One region of the Priestia sp. 179-F W1.4 NHS genome, then DNA from elsewhere that is predicted to be linked to it. Evidence: riboswitches for the same ligand, from Rfam matches in the RefSeq annotation. Region 1 holds a riboswitch; each other region holds the start of a gene.
What was found. A riboswitch is a leader RNA that binds a small molecule or an ion and turns the genes downstream of it on or off. The one in region 1 is predicted to bind thiamine pyrophosphate.
Positions count from the first base shown of each region.

Region 2: another riboswitch for thiamine pyrophosphate. It lies ahead of thiT (energy-coupled thiamine transporter ThiT); the one in region 1 lies ahead of thiM (hydroxyethylthiazole kinase).
Region 3: another riboswitch for thiamine pyrophosphate. It lies ahead of ACH0CI_RS14900 (acetylornithine deacetylase); the one in region 1 lies ahead of thiM (hydroxyethylthiazole kinase).
Region 4: another riboswitch for thiamine pyrophosphate. It lies ahead of ACH0CI_RS24020 (thiamine phosphate synthase); the one in region 1 lies ahead of thiM (hydroxyethylthiazole kinase).

Region 1 covers NZ_JBIQFF010000003.1:337,676-342,783, forward strand. Annotated here, with positions in the region: gene ACH0CI_RS16920 (MFS transporter) at 1-541, shown strand, start outside; TPP riboswitch at 733-841, shown strand; gene thiM (hydroxyethylthiazole kinase) at 917-1,723, shown strand; gene thiE (thiamine phosphate synthase) at 1,737-2,381, shown strand; gene ACH0CI_RS16935 (pyridoxamine 5'-phosphate oxidase family protein) at 2,410-2,838, opposite strand; RNA gene ssrS (6S RNA) at 2,986-3,163, opposite strand; gene ACH0CI_RS16945 (hypothetical protein) at 3,273-3,893, opposite strand; gene ACH0CI_RS16950 (helix-turn-helix transcriptional regulator) at 4,047-4,499, shown strand; gene ACH0CI_RS16955 (anti-sigma factor) at 4,527-5,108, opposite strand, start outside.
Region 2 covers NZ_JBIQFF010000005.1:44,552-49,659, forward strand. Annotated here, with positions in the region: gene ACH0CI_RS20685 (ethanolamine ammonia-lyase subunit EutB) at 1-54, opposite strand, end outside; gene ACH0CI_RS20690 (ethanolamine ammonia-lyase reactivating factor EutA) at 81-1,499, opposite strand; gene thiT (energy-coupled thiamine transporter ThiT) at 1,656-2,234, opposite strand; TPP riboswitch at 2,299-2,399, opposite strand; lysine riboswitch at 2,574-2,758, shown strand; gene ACH0CI_RS20700 (amino acid permease) at 2,861-4,300, shown strand; gene ACH0CI_RS20705 (hypothetical protein) at 4,337-4,705, opposite strand; gene ACH0CI_RS20710 (GNAT family N-acetyltransferase) at 4,809-5,108, opposite strand, start outside.
Region 3 covers NZ_JBIQFF010000002.1:869,223-874,330, reverse strand. Annotated here, with positions in the region: gene ACH0CI_RS14915 (LacI family DNA-binding transcriptional regulator) at 1-231, shown strand, start outside; gene ACH0CI_RS14910 (dihydrodipicolinate synthase family protein) at 381-1,280, shown strand; gene ACH0CI_RS14905 (MFS transporter) at 1,391-2,689, shown strand; TPP riboswitch at 2,869-2,971, shown strand; gene ACH0CI_RS14900 (acetylornithine deacetylase) at 3,086-4,363, shown strand; gene tenA (thiaminase II) at 4,369-5,040, shown strand; gene ACH0CI_RS14890 (ABC transporter ATP-binding protein) at 5,033-5,108, shown strand, end outside.
Region 4 covers NZ_JBIQFF010000008.1:59,610-64,717, forward strand. Annotated here, with positions in the region: gene thiD (bifunctional hydroxymethylpyrimidine kinase/phosphomethylpyrimidine kinase) at 1-12, opposite strand, end outside; gene ACH0CI_RS24000 (thiazole biosynthesis adenylyltransferase ThiF) at 35-1,054, opposite strand; gene ACH0CI_RS24005 (thiazole synthase) at 1,051-1,818, opposite strand; gene thiS (sulfur carrier protein ThiS) at 1,824-2,027, opposite strand; gene thiO (glycine oxidase ThiO) at 2,024-3,151, opposite strand; gene ACH0CI_RS24020 (thiamine phosphate synthase) at 3,135-3,758, opposite strand; TPP riboswitch at 3,880-3,981, opposite strand; gene ACH0CI_RS24025 (hypothetical protein) at 4,140-4,355, opposite strand; gene crcB (fluoride efflux transporter CrcB) at 4,407-4,793, opposite strand; gene ACH0CI_RS24035 (fluoride efflux transporter FluC) at 4,794-5,108, opposite strand, start outside.

The sequences.
Region 1 (5,108 bases):
GACATCGTTTGGATTATCCAATTATGAAACGATCTTTTCACTATTTGTTGATCATAAATTTAGCTTTACGCCAAAAGATATTGCGTTTGTTATTACGTTTGGCTCTATTGCAGGGGCTGTTGTGCAGGTTACGATTTTTGGCTGGATTTTAAATAAGTTCGGTGAAAAAAGAGTGATTTCGTTTTGCTTGATGATGACGGGACTTTTTATTTTACTTACACTATTTGTGCACACGTACTGGCTTATTATTGTTGTGACATTTATCGTCTTTTTAGCAACAGATATTTTACGTCCGGCAATCAGCACGCAAATGTCGATGATGGCACAAGACGACCAAGGGTATGTAGCCGGACTAAATTCTGCTTATACAAGTCTTGGTAATATTATTGGACCTGTTGTAGCAGGCTTTCTTTTTGATATAAACATTAATTACCCGTACGTATCAGCTGCACTTGTACTGCAGCTTTGTTTTCTTTTATCTTTAAGAGCAGGGAAGGACCGAAAAACAGCTGTGAGAAATCAAGCGATTCAAGAGAAATAACGAGAAGGAAAAATGATAGAATTTTTAGGGAATAGAAGACCTCCAGTAGTTTACTGGAGGTCTTTTAATGATGCTTTTAGTAAAGCTGTAAGATTTACAACACCACTCAGCCTATAGCGAAGCTTTATTTTATGGGCAAAACAGTGAAATGGTTGCAAATAAAAAAGGTTAATAGTAAACTTTAAACGTAACAAGAATAGTATGGGAGCTTGCGCGGGGCAGGCTGAGAGTACAGGGGCGCCTGTTGACCATTTGAACCTGTTGGATAATGCCAGCGCAGGGAATGTGAGTACATACCAAAGCACTTTGCGCATGCAAGGTGCTTTTTTGTCTTTTTTTTGCAGTGTTAAAACTAAATGAAAAGAGTGAGAGAACATGGATATTAGTAAAATTTCAGCTCAATTAGAAAAAGTAAGAGATACAAGTCCGCTTGTTCATAATATTACGAATGTTGTGGTAACCAATTTTACAGCAAATGGACTGCTTGCCCTAGGAGCGTCACCTGTTATGGCTTATGCGAAGGAAGAAGTGGCTGACATGGCTCGAATCGCCGGAGCGCTTGTCTTAAATATGGGTACACTGACGGCTCAAGAAGTAGAAGCGATGAGAATAGCAGGAAAATCAGCAAATGAAAACGGCGTGCCGGTTATTTTCGATCCTGTAGGAGCCGGAGCGACAACGTTTCGTACAGAAGTGGCACGTCAGCTTGTAGAAGAATTAAATATTGCCGTTATTCGCGGTAACGCTGCTGAAGTTGCGAATGTAGTAGGCGAGTCATGGCTCATTAAAGGCGTTGATTCATTAGAAGGGCAAGGAGACGTCATTGAACTTGCTGAGAAAGCAGCGAACAAATTAGATACAGTGATTGTTATTACGGGGAAACAAGATGTGATCACCGATGGAAACACAACGTATACAGTAGACAACGGTCACCCGTTATTTACGAAGGTGACGGGTACTGGATGTCTGCTGACATCAATTATAGGAGCTTTCGCGGCTGTAGAAAAAGAATATGTCGAGGCAAGCGTTGCTGCTTTAAGTTTTTACGGAGTGGCAGGTGAAATCGCCGCAGCGAAAAAAGGTGAAGAAGGGCCGGGGAGCTTTCAAATTGAGCTGTTAAATCAGCTTCATCTTTTATCTGGACAGGATATTGAATCATATGCAAGAGTACATCAACGTTAAAAGGAGCGGGAAAATGACAAACGAAGAAATTAAAAAGCTGCTGAAAGTTTATTTTATAATGGGCAGCAATAACTGTACAAAAGATCCGAAAGAAGTGTTGAAAGAAGCAATTGAAGGCGGGGTTACCGTGTTTCAGTTCCGTGAAAAAGGCGAAGGTGCCCTAAAAGGAGAAGCGAAATATCAGCTGGCGAAGGAACTTCAGCAAATTTGTCAGCAGCACAACGTTCCTTTTGTTGTGAACGATGACCTTGACTTAGCGATCCGTTTACAAGCGGATGGCGTTCATATTGGACAAGAAGATGAAAAAGCTCATATTGTTCGAGAAAAAATAGGAAAAGGAATTGTTGGCGTCTCTGTTCATAATATACAAGAGCTGCAGCAAGCGATAAAAGATGGGGCGGATTATGTAGGAATGGGACCTGTTTTTCCTACTTCTACAAAAAAAGACGCAAAAGCAGTGCAAGGTACAAAATTAATTGAAGAAGTGCGAAACCAGAATATTGACTTTCCAATTGTAGGAATCGGTGGCATCACGCCTGAAAATGCCAAACAAGTAGTAGCAGCAGGTGCAGATGGTGTTTCTATTATTACCGCTATTAGCTTAGCAGCGTCTCCAAAAGAAAAAGCAGCTCAATTGAAAGAAGCGGTAGGAAAATAAAAAAAGCGCACAGTGTGCGCTTTTTTTATTATAGCTGAACGGTTTGAGGAGTTTCTTCGCCTTCATTCATAAAGCGAATTTCGTTTGGCGTAATTTCCAGAACAACATACTCAGGGTCATTTGGACCGTCAAACCATTCTTTCATGTGATCGTTCCATATACGTCCTTTTAATTGATCACCAGTACGAAGAACAGCTGTCCCGGATAATTCTAAGTATTGATCGCCATATCCTTCGCCGCTGTAGCCTAATAGTACGTGCACGTTTGGATTAGCTTCGATTTCTTCTGCCTTATGTGTATTGATATTTGTTGGTGTGTAAAGAGCGATACCATCTTCATCGCTGAAAAATGTCATATAGCGAGAGTGGGGTTTGTTGTTTACAACTGTGGCTAATGTTCCTACACGATTTCCTTCTAATACTTCATTTACTTTTTTAGCAATTTTTTGTTCATTCATTTTATCCATCTCCTTTATTACTTTTTATGTTCCTCAATCGAAGATAAATAAAACATACATGTCTAAAAAAAATACAAGTTAACAATAAAATAATTATGTAAACTAATAAATAGAAAAATAAAAAAAGCTAGCTACAGCTAACTAAAAAATAAGCCCGCACTGCCGTAACCCTAAGTGTCTTAAATACCCAGATCTACTAGGTGGGTGCCCTCATAGCCGGGTTTAGCGTCCCAAGGAGGGCGTGCTATCTGCAGCTAAATTTTGAGCTCCCTTTTAACACTCAAAGGTTTAAGACAACATGAGTATACGCACAGCGCAGGTATGTATAACAAATGTAAATAAAATGCCGATATATAAATGTTTTCTAATTAATCAACTTTCATCGTACAAGAAATGATTATAACGGAATAATGAATGGAACGCAAGCCTTTTATTTAAAGTTTTTCTTCTCTAACATCTTGGCGGTTATGCCGTAATAAAATAAAAAAAGGGCCCGCAACTGGAATGAAACATAAGAGAAGGTAAGGTCGGGATGCTATCCTTTCTTTTGTCATAACGGAATAAGAAAGCCACGTTAAAACAAAAAAATCAGCGGTCATCACGCTAACAAGCTGTGACTGCATAAAAGCATCTCCATAAGCTCTTATTGAACCTATGGATAGTCCGTATACGTAACCTGCAATCGTGAGCGCTAAGCATAGTCCAATCCATAGACGAGAAGAAATGATGGCAATGAAGCGTGAAGAAATACGCGAACGTGTTCGAACTTTTTGTCCTTTCCAATGATAATAGAACAAAAGAGAAAAAGCTCCGAGCCCAAATGATAGAAGAGAAAATGGCCATCCAGGCAGTTTGTACGTATCTTTTTTACAAATCATTACCATAAACAATATTGGGAAAAGTCCTAAAAAAGAGAATACCATAACCACGAGCGGATCTACCTGTTGAAAATTTCCTGTGATAAGATTTTTAAACAGTAAATCATTAGCGGCGCTTGCTCCCGGAGCTAGCAAAAAGGCGTATAGTACAAGCATAGCCCATACAATGATATACATATTCTCAACTCCTTTTAATTGTTTTAGTATACAAAAACCATTTTAGTATATTTCCCCGTCTTGTGATGAAGGGAAACGCTTGAAACTCTTCTTTAATTAGGTGTAATATTACACTAAAGACATGTGCGTGTATAGAAAGAAAGGGCTGTAAAAATGAATAAACAAGAAGTGATTAAATCAGTATCGGATAAAATACGATTAATTCGTTTAGAAAGAAACTATTCACAAGATAGAATGGCTGAAGTCATTGGTATTTCCAAAAAAACATTGGTTCAAATTGAAAAAGGGCGCACGGAAGCAGGGTGGACGACTACTGTTGCAGTATGCGGTTTGTTTGGTGACAGTGAAATCCTTCAATCGGTTTTAGGAGACGTCCCCTTAGAAGTAGTAGAAATCATTGCTCATAACGGCGTATCTTCTCCAAAAGATAAAACGCTCGGAGGAAGAGTATGGTGGAAAGAGATTCAAAAAGAAGGTTCTTTTCGTCTGCAGCAAAATATGATTAGTCAGCACTATCGTATTTTAGATGACCAAGACTATCGATGGTTTAGTTCATTTGATAAAAGCGAAGCTGTAGAAAGATTTGAAGAATTAACAAAGAAATAAAAACAAGCACTTGCTTTCAAGTGCTTGTTACTGATTCATTAACGTGCCGGATGAAGGACGGTTGAACCAATTCCATAGCTCTACATCTCCAAGTGACGCATAGGTGATAGACGGATCATTTTTTAATTTCAGAAGCTTTTTGGTAGGTCCTGTAATCACAACGCCGTACACACCGACTCCATGTTTTTTTACATAAGAATATCGCTGCTTTAGCAACAAATCGGAATGGTCTAGCTGACGAACTTTTTGGACTGTTTCTTCATTATCGGCTAATAGTTTCATCATATTTAAAACGTTCGACTTGCTAGTAGAGTGCGTTTGATTTCCTTTGTGCTCGTAAGGCAAGTCTAAAAACTCTGGAAAGCCAAATGTTGATGTTAAGTCAATTAAGGGCTCATCTTTTGTGCTTGTTTTTTGTTCGTTCCCTGTATTAAGCGCGTACCAAGAGGTAGAAAAATCATGGCTGTCGATGGCATTCATTTTTTGCTGAACTTCTCTTAGCGAATACGTATCATCAAAAGAAATAGCCACTTCGCTTACCGTTCCTTTTGGTAGGTTTTCTAATGCATTCCATGTTTCATTCGTCCATTCCTTATACTCTTTTGCATG
Region 2 (5,108 bases), on a different contig from region 1:
TTTTAAGCTATAAAATGAAAATGTTTCTCCTAACAATCGTGTAGTTTTAAACATCGTTTCCTCCTTGTATGTTCAGTTGATTATGATGAAAAAGCGAGTGTTTTAATCGAAACAGAGATTGCCTCTCCAGCTACGGGTAACCCTAGATCGACATAATCTCCGTGGGTAAAGTCAATTTGATCTAAACAAATAATTTCTAATTCTTTCTCCTGTTTGGCTAGTGCTTGTCCTAAAGCTTTAGCAATATCCTGCTCGCATAAAACAACGAGGCACTTAGCTCCTTTAAAACAAGCACCAAATTCAGCGCTTATTACTTTTGCTAATTCTTGCAGCATTCTATAGCTGCAGTAAGGGAAATGAGATAAAGCAATAGCAATGGGAGGATCTTCTGCGCTGAAAACAGTTGAAGCCTGCATACATGCCGTTCGAGCTCTTTCTTGAAACAGCTGCGGATTCCACTCCTCCTCTTGCTGTACGGGTATCTCTATAATCGGAATATTTTTTAGCGGCAGCCGCTTTGATTTAATGTATACGGTTGATCCGCTAACTTCTGTATTTTGCATACCAGCTCCAATGACAGTGGCTCGCGTTGTTTCAGCCGCTCGAGATACCTGTATGGCTTGAAACTGATAAGCTAGCAGCGGACCAATGTCTCCGTGTATGGCCACTTCCTTCACTGTTTTTGGTTTCTCCTTCTCTATCATGGCTCCTACTCCTCCCGAGACCATGATTGTCTCTGGCCGAGTAGAAGATCTTGTATGAGGGGAAACGAGCAGCAAAGAGGTTTGCTTCAGTGCGCTCACATAATCCACGGTTTCTTTAGCTAGCAATTTGCAAATAGACGAGAGTTTTTCAAATGTTGCTTTTTCGCCTTCTTGAAGCATCAGAGAATTATTTTTTAAAAATTCAGTTAAATAAGACGAAACGTAGGTAACAATACCATCTTCGTTTAGTCGAATTAATCTTCCGCCTACATGCAGGGTAAACGTTTCAATCACTTTTCCATTTTGACATAAGGCGATGTTAGCAGTGCCTCCACCTACATCAATATTGGCAATCACTTTATTGGTTTCAGCAGAATGTTCGATTGCTCCCGATCCTTTTGCCGCTAACATTCCTTCTAAGTCAGCACCAGCTGTTGCAACAACAAAATTCCCAGCGTGTTCAGCTAGATAGTGAACGATACTCTCTGCATTTTGCTTCCGAGCCGTTTCTCCTGTGATGATCACAGCACCCGCCTCCACTTGATCTAAGGAGATCCCTGCTTTTTTGTACTCTTTTTCTAGTAATAGCGTTAACCTTCGAACATCGATTTCAACCTCGTTTACCATAGGTGTTGTATAGATGGAACTTGCATACGTTACGCGACGATCAATAATTTGACAGCCTGGCAGCGTAAACTGATTTTGTTGATTTGCTATTAACAGTTTGCTTACAATCAGTTTTGTTGTGCTTGTTCCAATATCTAAACCTATGCTCGTGATCCATTTCTGTAGCATACGATCAATCCTTTATCTCGTTTGAATATGTTGACTATCATAAAACAGTTTTTTGAATATTTCACTAACTATGTTATCAAACCTGACACACTTTTGTGTAAACAAAGGTGACAAATGACAAAAAAGACTAAATCTTGGCAGATTTAGTCTTTTTTCTTATGATGAGTGTGATTTAGTTACAATCATTCTTGATGCCGATGGAATTAACAATGAAAGAATGACTAAGCAGGCTATTAGTGACCCTACCATTGAAATACCGTTCATTGAAAAAGAATACCACAGAGCGGACATACCCTTTGGTGCGTACGATCCCCAGAAAATAATACCAGCAATAAAGTGCCAGAAATAACGTGCGAAGCTGCCGATAATAAGGGATAAAACAATTAAAATAAAAGCTTTTGATCTGTTATTGGTAGCTAAATTTGTTTTAATAGATTGTGAAAAAATACCTCCAAAACCTATAAAAGCAAAAGCTACAATATATTCAATAAATGTTTGTAGCGCTGTTAAAATATAAGCTGTTCCTGTCGCTAACTGCAAAAGCCCCCATAATAGACCAGATAGAGCCCCGCCTTTTACTCCCCAGCGAAAGCACATAATAAAAATGGGCACCATGGAGAACGAAATGCTCACAGCCGTCGCAATTTTAATTGAAGGCAAAAGGTCAAGTAGAAGTGCCAATGCTGCAAAAATAGCTATTTCAATTTTAGCCTGTAAAGGTAATGCTTTATTCACGTTTCTCACTCCTGTTTTTGAATCATTCATATCAAACGGTTTACACAGGAGTAAGCAAATAGGTATGCTACTATTCCCACATTCCTACGCTAGCGTTAACTAACAGGTTCAAAGGGTCTGAACATTTCGTTCACTCTCAGCACGGCGGCTCCCCCTGTGGTACGTTTGGATATTTATGTAGTATAAAGACAACGTTTATTATACCATACGTAACAAAATAGATTCGAGAGATTTCAAAGATGTTTCTATTTTCTGAATCTATTTTTTATAATGACAATCGTTTTAGTATTTGTTATACTTCTTTTATGTCAATTGAATATAAAAAACCCTCATCCTAATCGATGAGGTAGAGGTCGCAGTTTTTAATAGTAAAGTAACGGAAATGCAGAGAACATTGAGGATGTTGCTTGAAAGGAAAAATTGCCGAAGTTTAAATCACTTCTCGGTTGATTTAAGCTGGGGCTGTCTCCGAACAGGAACAGAACTGTCACATCATGCGAGTGATGTGAAGAGCTATCTTCACGGAAGGTTGACGCGGTTTTCAGATTTAAAAGCGCGCACATATACTGCGGGCTTTTTTTATGTTATCCCGTCTCTTTCCGTACATTCGAAAGGAGTATTTATCTATGCAAGAGCAGCAAGAATTAAAACGTGGGTTGAAATCTCGCCACTTAACGATGATTTCATTAGGAGGAGCCATCGGAACCGGCTTATTCCTAGCAAGTGGTGGAGCAATTCACACAGCAGGACCTGGGGGAGCGCTTTTAGCTTACGCTATTATTGGCGTAATGGTTTACTTTTTGATGACCAGTCTAGCAGAGCTCGCAGCTTATATGCCTGAAGCTGGTTCATTTAGTACGTATGCGTCTCGTTTTGTAGATCCATCCTTTGGTTTCGCTCTCGGCTGGAACTACTGGTATAACTGGGCTATTACGATTGCAGCTGAATTATCCGCTGGAGCCCTTATTATGAAATTTTGGTTCCCGAACTCTTCTTCTATTTTATGGAGTGCCCTGTTTTTATTAATTATGTTTGGGCTTAACTACCTTTCTGTAAAAGGATTTGGTGAATCTGAATTTTGGTTTTCGTTAATTAAAGTAGTAACGGTTATTATCTTTTTAGTTATTGGTATTATGATGATTTTTGGTATCTTTAACAATGAAGCACCAGGTTTTAAAAACTTCACGCTTGGTGATGGACCGATTCACGGTGGATTCTTCACTGTACTAGGTATCTTTATGGCAGCTGGTTTTTCATTCCAAGGAACAGAGTTGCTTGGAGTTGCAGCTGGAGAAAGTGAAGATCCAGAAAAAACGGTTCCTCGCGCAGTGAAACAAGTCTTCTGGCGCATCTTGTTATTTTATATTTTAGCTATTTTTGTTATCGGGATGCTTATTCCATACACAGCGGATTCGTTAGCAAGTGATGATGTGCGAGTAAGTCCGTTTACTTTAATATTCGAACGAGCAGGTCTAGCGTTTGCTGCATCAGCTATCAATGCCGTTATTTTAACAGCTGTTTTATCTGCTGGTAACTCAGGTATGTATGCTTCTACGCGTATGCTGTGGAACTTAGCGAAAGATGGAAAAGCACCAAGGTTCTTAGCAAAAGTGAATAAACGAGGCGTTCCGGTTAATGCCTTAATCGCAACGGCGCTTGTCGGTACACTTGCATTTGGTGCTTCATTCTTTGGAGACGGTGCGGTATACACATGGTTACTTAACGCTTCTGGTATGTCTGGTTTTATTGCTTGGCTAGGAATCGCGATTAGCCACTATCGTTTTAGAAGAGCATTTGTTGCTCAAGGTCATGATTTGAGTGAACTTCCATATCATGCAAAACTTTTCCCATTTGGCCCTATCTTTGCCTTTATTTTATGTGCCGTTGTTATTTTAGGCCAAAACTATTCGGCGTTTATGGGTGACTCGATTGACTGGTACGGTGTACTTGTTTCTTATATCGGACTGCCTTTATTCTTAATTGTTTGGTTAGGATACAAATGGACGAAAAAGTCGAAGCTTATCCCGTTAAAAGAATGTCAAGTAACAGTGAAAAAATACGAATAAAAAAAGCTCTCTATTCTTTTGAATAGAGAGCTTTTTTTATATGAGCTGATCGGCAAAATGAAGAGATATATAAGCGGGTTGGTTTTTCATAACAAGCATATAACCTTTGAGGGGGCGATTATAGTAATCCACAGCTTCTATATAATAAATACGCTGAATTAACCTGCTTAAATGAGTTACAAAAGATGGAAGTTGGTGATTAGGAATGGTTTGGATGTAGTCTATGATTTCTTGTTTCGTTTGAAGGCCCGAATGGGTACATTCTAACAGATGAAAAAGCGGATCTGCCGCTATAGTAGATAGTTCAGAATTGTGTTTGATTCTATTCAGCTGGATATGCAGTTCTTTTTTGGACCATCTTTTCGGCACAGCTCTTAGATGTTGATACTGAAAATGTGTATTCATGATAGCTAACACCTTTCGTATTAAAATAATAAAACAACTTATTATTTTAATAACCTTTACACATGAAACTAAAACGTTACAATGTGTAAAGGTGTCATACATCTTATAAAATAAGCTGATAAAAAAGCACATCTTGCCACTGATCAAATTTCCAGCCTACTTCTTTAAACTCTCCGCAAAACGTAAAATTAAATTGCTCATGCATTTTGATACTGATATCATTACCTTTTGTAATTCCTGAAATGACAACGTGATGGTCGACTTCTTTAGCCAATTCCAAAATGCGTTTCATAAGCTGTTTTCCAATACCATACCCTTGTTGATTTTTATCAATATAAATCGATAGCTCTACTGTTTGAATGTACGCTTCTTTATCTCGATACGAGGAAAGCGAAGCATAGCC
Region 3 (5,108 bases), on a different contig from region 1:
AATGACTACGGCATCTCTGTGCCAGCTGATTGTGAAGTGATGGGATTTGATAACCAAGAGTTCTCTAAATTTACTAACCCAAAACTTTCGACTGTCAATTTGCCGGTAGAAAAAATGGCCTATTGTGCAGGAGAGCTTTTAGTTAAAACAATTTCTGATCCATATGGGGATGTGGACCAACAGATATTTGATTTGGAAATTATTCATCGTAATACAACGAGAATCAAATAAAAAGCAATGCCATTCATGAGGTCTCTTTAAAAAGAGACCGATTTACAAAAATATAAGAGCAAGCTTTTTATTTTTTTATTAGTAAAACGTTGTACTAAAACGTTTTACTAAATATAGAGTAATTCACTACTAACAAAGGGGAGAAGGAAATGAAACATTTATACGGAGTTACAACAGCAATGGTTACACCGTTTACTAAAACGGGTGAAGTAGATTTAGAGAAAGTAGTAAATTTAACAGAGTTTTTAATTTCAAAAGGAGTGCACTGCTTGTATCCGCTTGGTACCACGGGCGAGATGCTTCGTCTATCTGTCAAAGAAAGAAAGCAAGTTGCAGAAACAGTAGTGAAACAAGCGGCTAATCGTGTAACCGTATTCATACATGTAGGAGCTATGAATGAAGAAGATACAATTGAGCTTGCAAAACATGCCTATGAAATTGGCGCCGACGGTATCGGAGTAGTTACGCCTATGTTCTTTGGAGCAAACGATAACGAACTAGAAACGTATTTTATAAAAGTAGCAAACAGTGTCCCGAATGATTTTCCCGTATATTTATATAATATTCCTCAGTGTTCAAGCAATGATTTAACGGCAGAGGTAGCTCAAAAAGTGGCAGATTCATGCAAGAATGTAATTGGTATTAAATATAGCTACCCTGACTATTTACGCGTAAATGATTATTTAAATATTAACGATGGAAACTTTTCTGTTCTTCCCGGAACCGATCGTTTATTTTTAGCAGCTCTGGCTATGGGATGTGAAGGAGTTGTCTCCGGTGTATCGGGCGTTTATCCCGAACCTTTTGTAGAGACTTATAATGCCTTTAAAGCGAATGATTTAGAAAAAGCGAGAAAGATGCAAAAAGTTGCTATTCAATATTGTGAAGCTCTTTTAAACGGAAGCAACATGTCTTATTTTAAAGAAGCATTAAAATTGAGAGGCATTGATGTTGGTGGCATGAGATCTCCTCAAATAGATTTAACAGAAGAAGAAGTCAAAGAATTAGATGATAAACTAAATAGCATTCGTCCAAAGAGCAGTGTTTAATAATTGGTTCATGTTCTGAATAAACTCATGCATTTCTAGTGAACAGGGCTGTTTGATAATAAGCAAACAGCTCATTCACTATAACGATTAAGGTTATGGAGGGATATTCTATGGCGGTTACATCTAAATTAAATGAAAGCGTTAACAAAGGTTTAGGTCCTGTAAAGCAAGATGTAAAAAAGACGAATATACGCTGGTGGCTTATTATTGTATTGCTAATTGGAGCAGTTGTTAACTATTTAGACCGCTCTAATTTAAGCATCGCTAATACCACGATTGCCAAAGAGTTTGGGCTGTCTTCTACACAAATGGGTCTTTTGCTTTCAGCTTTTCTCTGGCCATATGCCTTAGCAAATCTACCAGCAGGCTGGCTGGTTGATAAATACGGGCCGAAAAAAATGTTTGCATGGGCATCAGGCCTATGGTCTGTGGCAACGGTAGCAAGTGCATTTACTAACACGTATTCTGCTCTTTATGCCATGAGAATGCTTCTTGGTGTATCGGAGTCTCCTTTTTTTACTTCAGGAATTAAAGTGACGGAAAGATGGTTTAAAAAAGAAGAGCGCGGCCTTCCTACTTCGATTATTAATACAGGGTCTCAAATTGCTAATGCGATTGCTCCGCCACTTCTAACGGTACTGCTTTTAACAATGAGTTGGAGAGGAATGTTTGTTGTTATAGGAGCAGCAGGCTTTATTGTGATGTTTGTTTGGCTAAAGATATACCGAGATCCGGATTATGTTGCCAATAAAGTGAAAGCTGTCCCTAAAGAAGAGATAAAAATCAGTCATACCTCACAAGCAAAATGGTCACAGCTGTTTAAATATAAAAGCACATGGTTTATGATTATCGGGAATTTCGGAATTATGTTTACGATATGGGTTTATTTAACTTGGCTTCCTAGCTACTTAGAAACAGAGCGCGGTTTTAGCCTAAAACAAACGGGCTGGATTGCTGCTATTCCGTTTCTAGCAGGAATCATAGGAGTGTTGCTTGGTGGTGTAATTTCAGATAGATTTATTCGAAAAGGAATTAATGCAGTAACGGCAAGAAAAATACCAATTGTAGGCGGGGCAATCTTAGCCGCAGCATCGGTAGCACCCGTTCCTTTTATTGATAATGCAGCCTTAAGTATTGTCTTATTGTCGATTGGCTACTTCGCGTCACAGCTGCCATCAGGCGTCATTTGGACTCTAGCGGCGGATATTGCACCAAAGGAACAAGTTGCTTCACTCGGCGCTATTCAGAACTTCGGTGGATTTCTAGGAGCGGCAATGGCTCCTATCGTAACAGGGTTTATATTAGATGCAACGGGAACTTTTACGGCGGTTTTCCTGTTAGGAGCAGGACTGCTTTTAATTGGTGCTATTAGTTATGGCGTATTTTTAAAGAAGCCAATAGCTAACTAGTAATGTCACAAAAACAAAGAGCACACACTGCATGAAAAAGGTGTGTGCTTTTTCTTTTACTACTAAAAAGGAAACTATTTTCATTACCATATCATGAACCTTTCTATTGAATAAAACGCTTTACTATGATAAAACTATTACAGGTAAACATATGATAATAGATTAATTTCATAGAGATACAACACCACTAGGGGTGCTTTCGAAGCTGAGAGAGACGATAAGTCTTAACCCTTATAACCTGAACTAGGTAATACTAGCGTAGGAAAGAGGTATTGTAATGGATGTTTTGTATGGGATTTCCTTACGAACTCGTTATAATAATTTTGTGTACATAAACAAAAACACTTCTTTCCTGCGAAAGAAGTGTTTTTTTATGCGTAAAGGAAGGTGTCATACATGAAAGAAACAATTGATTTGCTTGTCAAACAGGTGGAGGAGCGCAAAGGAGAGTTAATCCAGTTATTAACAACGCTTGTTTCGTATAAAACGCCAGCGCCTCCTGCACGAAATTCTCATGAAGCGCAGCTGTACGTAGCGGATTTTCTTAAAAACTGCGGTTTTTCCATTGATATGTGGGACTTATATTCTAACGACCCTATCGTAGTGGGAACGTTAAAAGGACAAAAATCGGCTGACTATCAAAGCTTGATTATTAACGGCCATATGGATGTTGCTGAGGTACAAGAAAATAAAAAGTGGGAAACCAATCCGTTTGAAGCTGTTGTGAAAGACAATATGATAATTGGACGCGGAGTTGCTGATATGAAAGGCGGTTTGGCGGGAGCATTATTTGCAGTTCAGCTTTTAACAGAAGCAGGAATCGAGCTGCCAGGAGACTTGATTTTTGAATCCGTTGTAGGAGAAGAAGTAGGAGAGGCAGGTACGCTGCAATGCTGTCAGAAAGGGTATACAGCTGATTTTGCGCTTGTAGTCGATACAAGTGATTTACATATTCAAGGTCAAGGCGGAGTGATCACGGGATGGATTACGATAAAAAGCAGTAAAACCTATCATGACGGTACACGCCGAAGTATGATTCATGCTGGAGGAGGGCTGTTAGCCGCAAGCGCTATTGAAAAGATGGCAAAAGTGATCGGAGGGCTACAAGAATTGGAGCGTCACTGGGCTGTTACAAAGAGCTATCCAGGATTTTTGCCAGGGACAAATACGATTAATCCAGCAGTAATCGAAGGCGGAAGACATGCTGCTTTTATTGCAGATGAATGCAGGCTGTGGATCACCGTTCACTATTATCCTAATGAATCGTACGACCAAGTATCAAAAGAAGTGGAAGAATATATTATAGCTATTGCAAAAGCAGATCCATGGTTAAAAGATAATCTGCCAACCTTTGAATGGGGAGGCACATCAATGATTGAAGACAGAGGAGAAATCTTTCCGTCATTAGAAATTGATGAAAATCATGCAGGAGTGCAGCTGCTTGCAAATACTCATGAACAAATGGAAGGGAAAAAGCCTCCAATTGATGTGTCAACTAGCGTAACAGACGGGGGATGGCTAGCTGATGCGGGAATTCCCGCCGCTATTTACGGTCCGGGAAATTTAGCAAATGCACATGCTGTGAACGAACAATTAGATATTAATCAGCTTGTTCAATATACAAAAGTGATAGTGCAGTTCATTTATACGTGGCTGCATACGCATAAGGAGTGATCATCATGAAATTTAGTGAACGATTATACGAAAAGCTGCAGCCTATTTGGCGTCAAAATCATAATCATCCCTTCGTACAGGGGATGGGAGATGGAACGCTTGAAAAGGAGAAGTTTCGCTTCTACATGATTCAAGATTACCTTTACCTAATTGATTATGCCAAATTATTTGCGATTGGAGCCATGAAAGCTACGGATCTTCAAACGATGGGGAAATTTGCAGCCCTTTTAGATTCTACATTAAACGAAGAAATGAGTCTGCACCGTGAGTATGCCAAGAAATTTGAAATCAGCGAAAAAGAATTAGAAAAAGCGCAGCCATCTCCTACAACGCTTGCATACACGCACTATATGCTGCACGTTGGTCAAAGTGGAACATTAGCTGAATTAGTAGCCGCTCTTTTGCCTTGTATGTGGAGCTACTGGGAAATAGGAAAAGAACTTAGTGAAAAGCCTGGAGCTAACAATGAGTTTTACCGTGAGTGGATTGAAATGTACAGCTCAGAAGAATTTGGAGAACTGGCGACATGGTGTATCAATTTATTTGACTCACTTACTGAAGATAAATCAGAAGTGGAATTAGAAAAGCTTGAAGAAATTTTCTTGAATACGACGCGTTTTGAGTATATGTTCTGGGATATGGCTTATAACGAAGCGATGTGGCCAATTCATGAATAGGTCTGTGTTATCTTTTCAAAACGTCAGTTTTACGTACAAGAACGGTGATCAAGCGATTTTAAAATCAT
Region 4 (5,108 bases), on a different contig from region 1:
TGGTACTGTCATGCTTGAAACCTCCATCTCTTTCTTACCCAATATACCGATGATAAAGTGACTTTGCTTCTACTATGTCGTTTGTTCCATGGACAAAGACGCGCCCGTCTTGAAACATCACTAAACGGTAATCATCTACATAAAAAGAAAGCAGATACGGATTTTGTTCAATTTTATATCCTTTTTCTTTTAATCGTTCACCTAAAGACTGCAGCGGCTGCTTGGCTGATTTGCCCGGACGGATTTGTACCGTGTTTCTTCCGCATAGCACAGCTGTTTTCGTTTGATTTTCATATTGTAAAAAGGGATACGTTTGTTCACTGCCGCATGAGCGGCAAGCAGATTTGCGAAACACGTTCACATTGATGCTCGTATACTCATTTTTCCATACGTCAAACGAAACAAGTTCCCTCCTGAGCGCATTCCAGTCTCCAACTAATATTTTTAGCACCTCTGTTACTTGATGAGCGACTACCATTTGTACAGCAGGACTAATAATCCCCACTGTATCACACGTTAACCCTCCAAGCGGTACAGATTCAAGCAAACAGGATAAACACGGTGTTTCACTTGGTATGATAGTATAACTAATTCCGTAACTTCCTACACATGCTCCGTAAATCCAAGGAATATCATATTTTTGTGATAAATCATTCATTACAAGGCGTGTGTCAAAATTATCGGTTGCATCAATCATAACATCTACCCCATCAACAAGCTGTTCTAAAACTTGAGGGGTACCGTCCGCTACGTGGGCTTCTACTTTTACATCATGATTAATATCGTGAAGCCTTTTTTTAGCGGCAACTGCTTTTGGGATTCTTTTATCAGCATCTTTTTCACTATACAATTGCTGACGCTGAAGGTTGCTCCACTCTACATAATCGCGGTCAATGAGCGTTATTTTCTTTACTCCCGCTCGTGCAAGGGCCTCGGCGTTCCCTGTTCCAAGAGCACCTGCTCCTACAATCAGAACATGCTTTTCTTGAATTTGCTGCTGTCCGCCTTTTCCAATAGGTTGAAACAATTCTTGGCGGGAATAACGATTAATCAACCGATACTCATCCCTTCTGTTGGACTGCTTGCCGTTGCATATTGTTTCTTTTCAATACGTCCTGCTTCAAATGCTGCCCTTCCTGCCTCAATCGCTAGCTTCATAGCACGAGCCATTTTTACAGGATCTTTTGCTCCTGAAACAGCTGTATTTAATAACACACCATCTGCTCCTAGCTCCATAGCTTGAGCTGCGTCTGACGCCGTTCCAATACCTGCATCTACAATTACTGGAACGGTTGATTGTTCAATGATAAAACGCATGTTCAACGGATTAATAATACCTTGACCTGAACCGATAGGCGACGCTCCTGGCATAATGGCATGTACGCCTAACTCCTCTAAACGACGCGCAAGTAAAACATCATCTGATGTGTAAGGTAAAACGGTAAAGCCTTCTTTTAACAGTTCTTCACTAGCTTTTAATGTTTCAACTGGATCAGGAAGCAGCGTCTTATCACATCCAATTACTTCTACTTTCACCATGTCACAAAGTCCAGAAGCCTTTGCTAATTTAGCAATACGTACGGCCTCTTCTGCATTTTTTGCTCCAGCAGTGTTAGGCAAAAGAGTGAAACGCTTCACATCAAGCGCTTCTAATAAATTGGGCTGATTTTGATCAAAAATATCCATTCGTCTAACAGCAAATGTTAAAATTTCTGTTTCTGACTCTTCTACCGCTTGACGCTGAGTCGTAAAGTCCGGAAATTTCCCTGTTCCTAATAATAAACGTGAATTAAATGTATATTGTCCAATTTTTAACATACTCTTCATCCTCCTCCTACAAATGAAACAACTTCTAATGTATCTCCATCTTTTAAGCATGCATCGCTATGTTCTTTTTTTTGTAAAATGTTCTTATTTAATTCAACAATTACAACTCGTTCATGCAGGCTCTGAGCCTGAAGCAAGTGCTCGACCGTTTCAATTTCATCTCCAACAGTGACGGTCTTACCGTTAATAATTAGATTCAATGAACTCCCTCCATTGCTCTCGTTAGCTGAAATGATGTAAAAAATGAATGATTCGGCTTTTTCCCTAACAAAGCATCAGCCATAATTTTTCCAGTTGCAGCGCTTAATAAAATACCGTTTCGGTAGTGGCCAAAAGCCATGTGCAGATTCGCTATTTCAGGGTGCTCTCCTAAATAAGGCCAGCCATCATTTGTTTGTGGACGAAGACCAGCCCATGCTTTTTCAAATGTGGCTTCTTTAATGGCCGGCAGAAGCGCAGAAGCTTTATTCAGCAAAAATTGAATACCTTGTGCAGAAACGGTCTTAGTAAAATCATGCTGCAGCTTAGTTGCCCCGATTACGATTCTTCCACCAGTCTTAGGGACTAAGTAAAAACCTTCATCTAAAAAAATCGTTTTAGAAAGCAGGGGCTTATGACTTTGCAGAGCAATACACTCTCCTTTTACAGGAAACACCTCGCCTAAATGTTCAGAAGAAATAAAGCGTTTAGCCCATGAGCCTGCTGCAATCACTACTTTTTCTCCATAAAAAGAGCCTTTGGACGTCTGTACCCCTTTTACTGTTTCATTTTCCATAATAAGAGAGTGAACGTCACAGTATTCGAATACATCTGCTCCGTGATACAAGGCTCCATGAGCAAGAGCTTGTGTTAACTTAGCCGGAGCTAGCTGGCCGTCTCCCGGTATTGTAATGGCTCCGTATATGTCTGGAGAGAGCCCGGGTTCTAACAAACGCGCTTCTTTTACATCGATCCATCTTACATCTTTGTCCCACCGGTGGTGCTGAGCGGCTTTTTTCTTTAATACGTGTGCATCTTCTTCTGTTACAGCGACTTTTAATAAGCCTTTTTGAATGAGCTCTACGTCGATAGCCGTTTTTTCTTTTAGTTCCTTCACCAGTTCAGGAAACATGCTTCTGCTCTTAATAGCAAGGTCTAAAAGAGGACCTTCTTCATCAATTTCAGCTTGAGCACCTAAAATACCAGCGGCTGCACTTGAAGCTTCACAACCAACTTGATTGCGTTCAAGAATAGCTACTGACGCTCCTTGTTTTGACAAATGATAAGCGATAGAAGAGCTGATTATACCTCCTCCGATTAACAGTACATCATAATGCTGCTTCATTTTCTCCACCTCCAGATGTCCATATATGAGAATATTGTTTAATCGCTTTCAGGGGATCTTGCGCAAGCATGACACCAGACATCACGGCTATACCGTGTGCTCCTGTTTGAAGTACCTCTTTGGCATTTACAGGTGTAATTCCTCCAATGGCAATAACCGGTATCTGCACAGCGTCTACTACTTCTTTTAGTGCCGCTATCCCTCGACTTTTTAATTCTTTTTTTGAATGTGTTGAATAAATATGTCCGTATAAAATGTAGTGAGCACCATCTTTTTCAGCTTCTAAAGCCTCTTCCACAGAGTGAACTGACTTTCCAACAATAAGAGAAGGAAATGCGTCTATAACAAACGAAACGTCTAAACTATGATAGGCAAGCTGTACACCTTTTGCTTTTAAAGCATGCGCTACATCAACTCGGTCATTCACAATAATTTTAGAGCGACAAAATGGTAGGCTTTCTAGTAAACATTGAATCTGCTTTGCCGTTTTCTTTTTTTCTCTAATATGAATGGCGCCCGCAAAAGGCGCGATAGCCGTTAAAATTTTTTGAAGCTCTTCGATTGGCTGCTTATCTGTTGTAATGACATGAAATTTAGGAATATCCACATGATCGAAACCTTTCCATTCAGAATAAAGAGAAATTTCAATCACTTCATCTTGTGCAGAGGGCTTTATTACATACAAAAAACCACTCTACAACGTAGAGTGGTTAGCATGCATCGTTATGTAAACATGATCGCCACTTCCCTACGCTGGTCCAAACCAGATCAGGTTCAAAGGGTCCGAAATACATCCGTCTCAGCTTCAAAAAGCTCCCCTAGTGATTGCTATTTATTGATTTTGTTTTTGCACTTAAAATTATAACACAACTAGATGTAAATACAATATCTCTTTATGCTCTTACGGCTCTCTTCCTTTTATAGATGTATCTTTTAAGCTTCTTTACTAAGAGGCCCGGCGCACCGAATCATTCTGCTTTTTATATAGTTAGTAATCGGTATAGTCGTCAAATTCTTCTTTGTCTTTTTCCTTTTTCCGATCCCATATAAACAGCAGGAGTAACATAATAAAAGTTAGAATATAAAAACCGTAAAAAATAAATGCCGCCACAACATTTATAAATAAAAATAAAAAACCAATGATCTGACCTGCAACAGCTACAATCAACAAAATGTATTTCCAAACTTCTGCTTTTCTATCCATTCTCTACTTCTCCGTCTTTTTGTTTTTCCCTACTAGAAACGTTCTCTTTACTTATAATAAAAACGTTCCTGCCAGTAAACCGACTGTAAATAAACCAACTGTTCCAAATGCTGAAATCCCCACGTACGCCAACATTTTCCGATAAGATTTTTCCCGAATTAACTGTACGGTTTCCACACTAAACGTTGAAAAAGTGGTAAAGGCACCAAAAAACCCAATGCCAATCATTAAAAATATTGAATCATCATAAGCATGACTCGGAACCTTTCCATAATAACTACCGTAAAAAAGACCAAGCCCAAACGCCCCGAGCAAGTTTACAAACAGCATTGAGACTGGAAAAGGAGGGTTTGAAACTGTTTTTGTAACTTTTAAACCCAAAAGATAACGGCATATTCCTCCAGCTGCCCCGCCAAGTGCCAAGCTCACTATGCTCATTTACTTCACCTCATGTACTTTCACTAAATTTTTCCCTGCCGCTTCACCGCATAGATAGCCTGCTAAAGCAAGAAGGATTCCACCTACTAAAGAGACAATGACATAAATGGCTCCCCAAAATAAATGGTGCTGAGTGAGAGAAATGACGTCTCCTGCAAAGGTTGAATACGTTGTAAAACCGCCGCACACGCCAACTCCTAGTCCAAGCTTTATCCATTCTTTTGGCTTTTTCCACGCAAAAAATCCTGTTAATAGGCCTAGTATGAAGCTTCCTAATAGGTTTTCAATTACCGTTCCTATTGGATAGCCCGTATA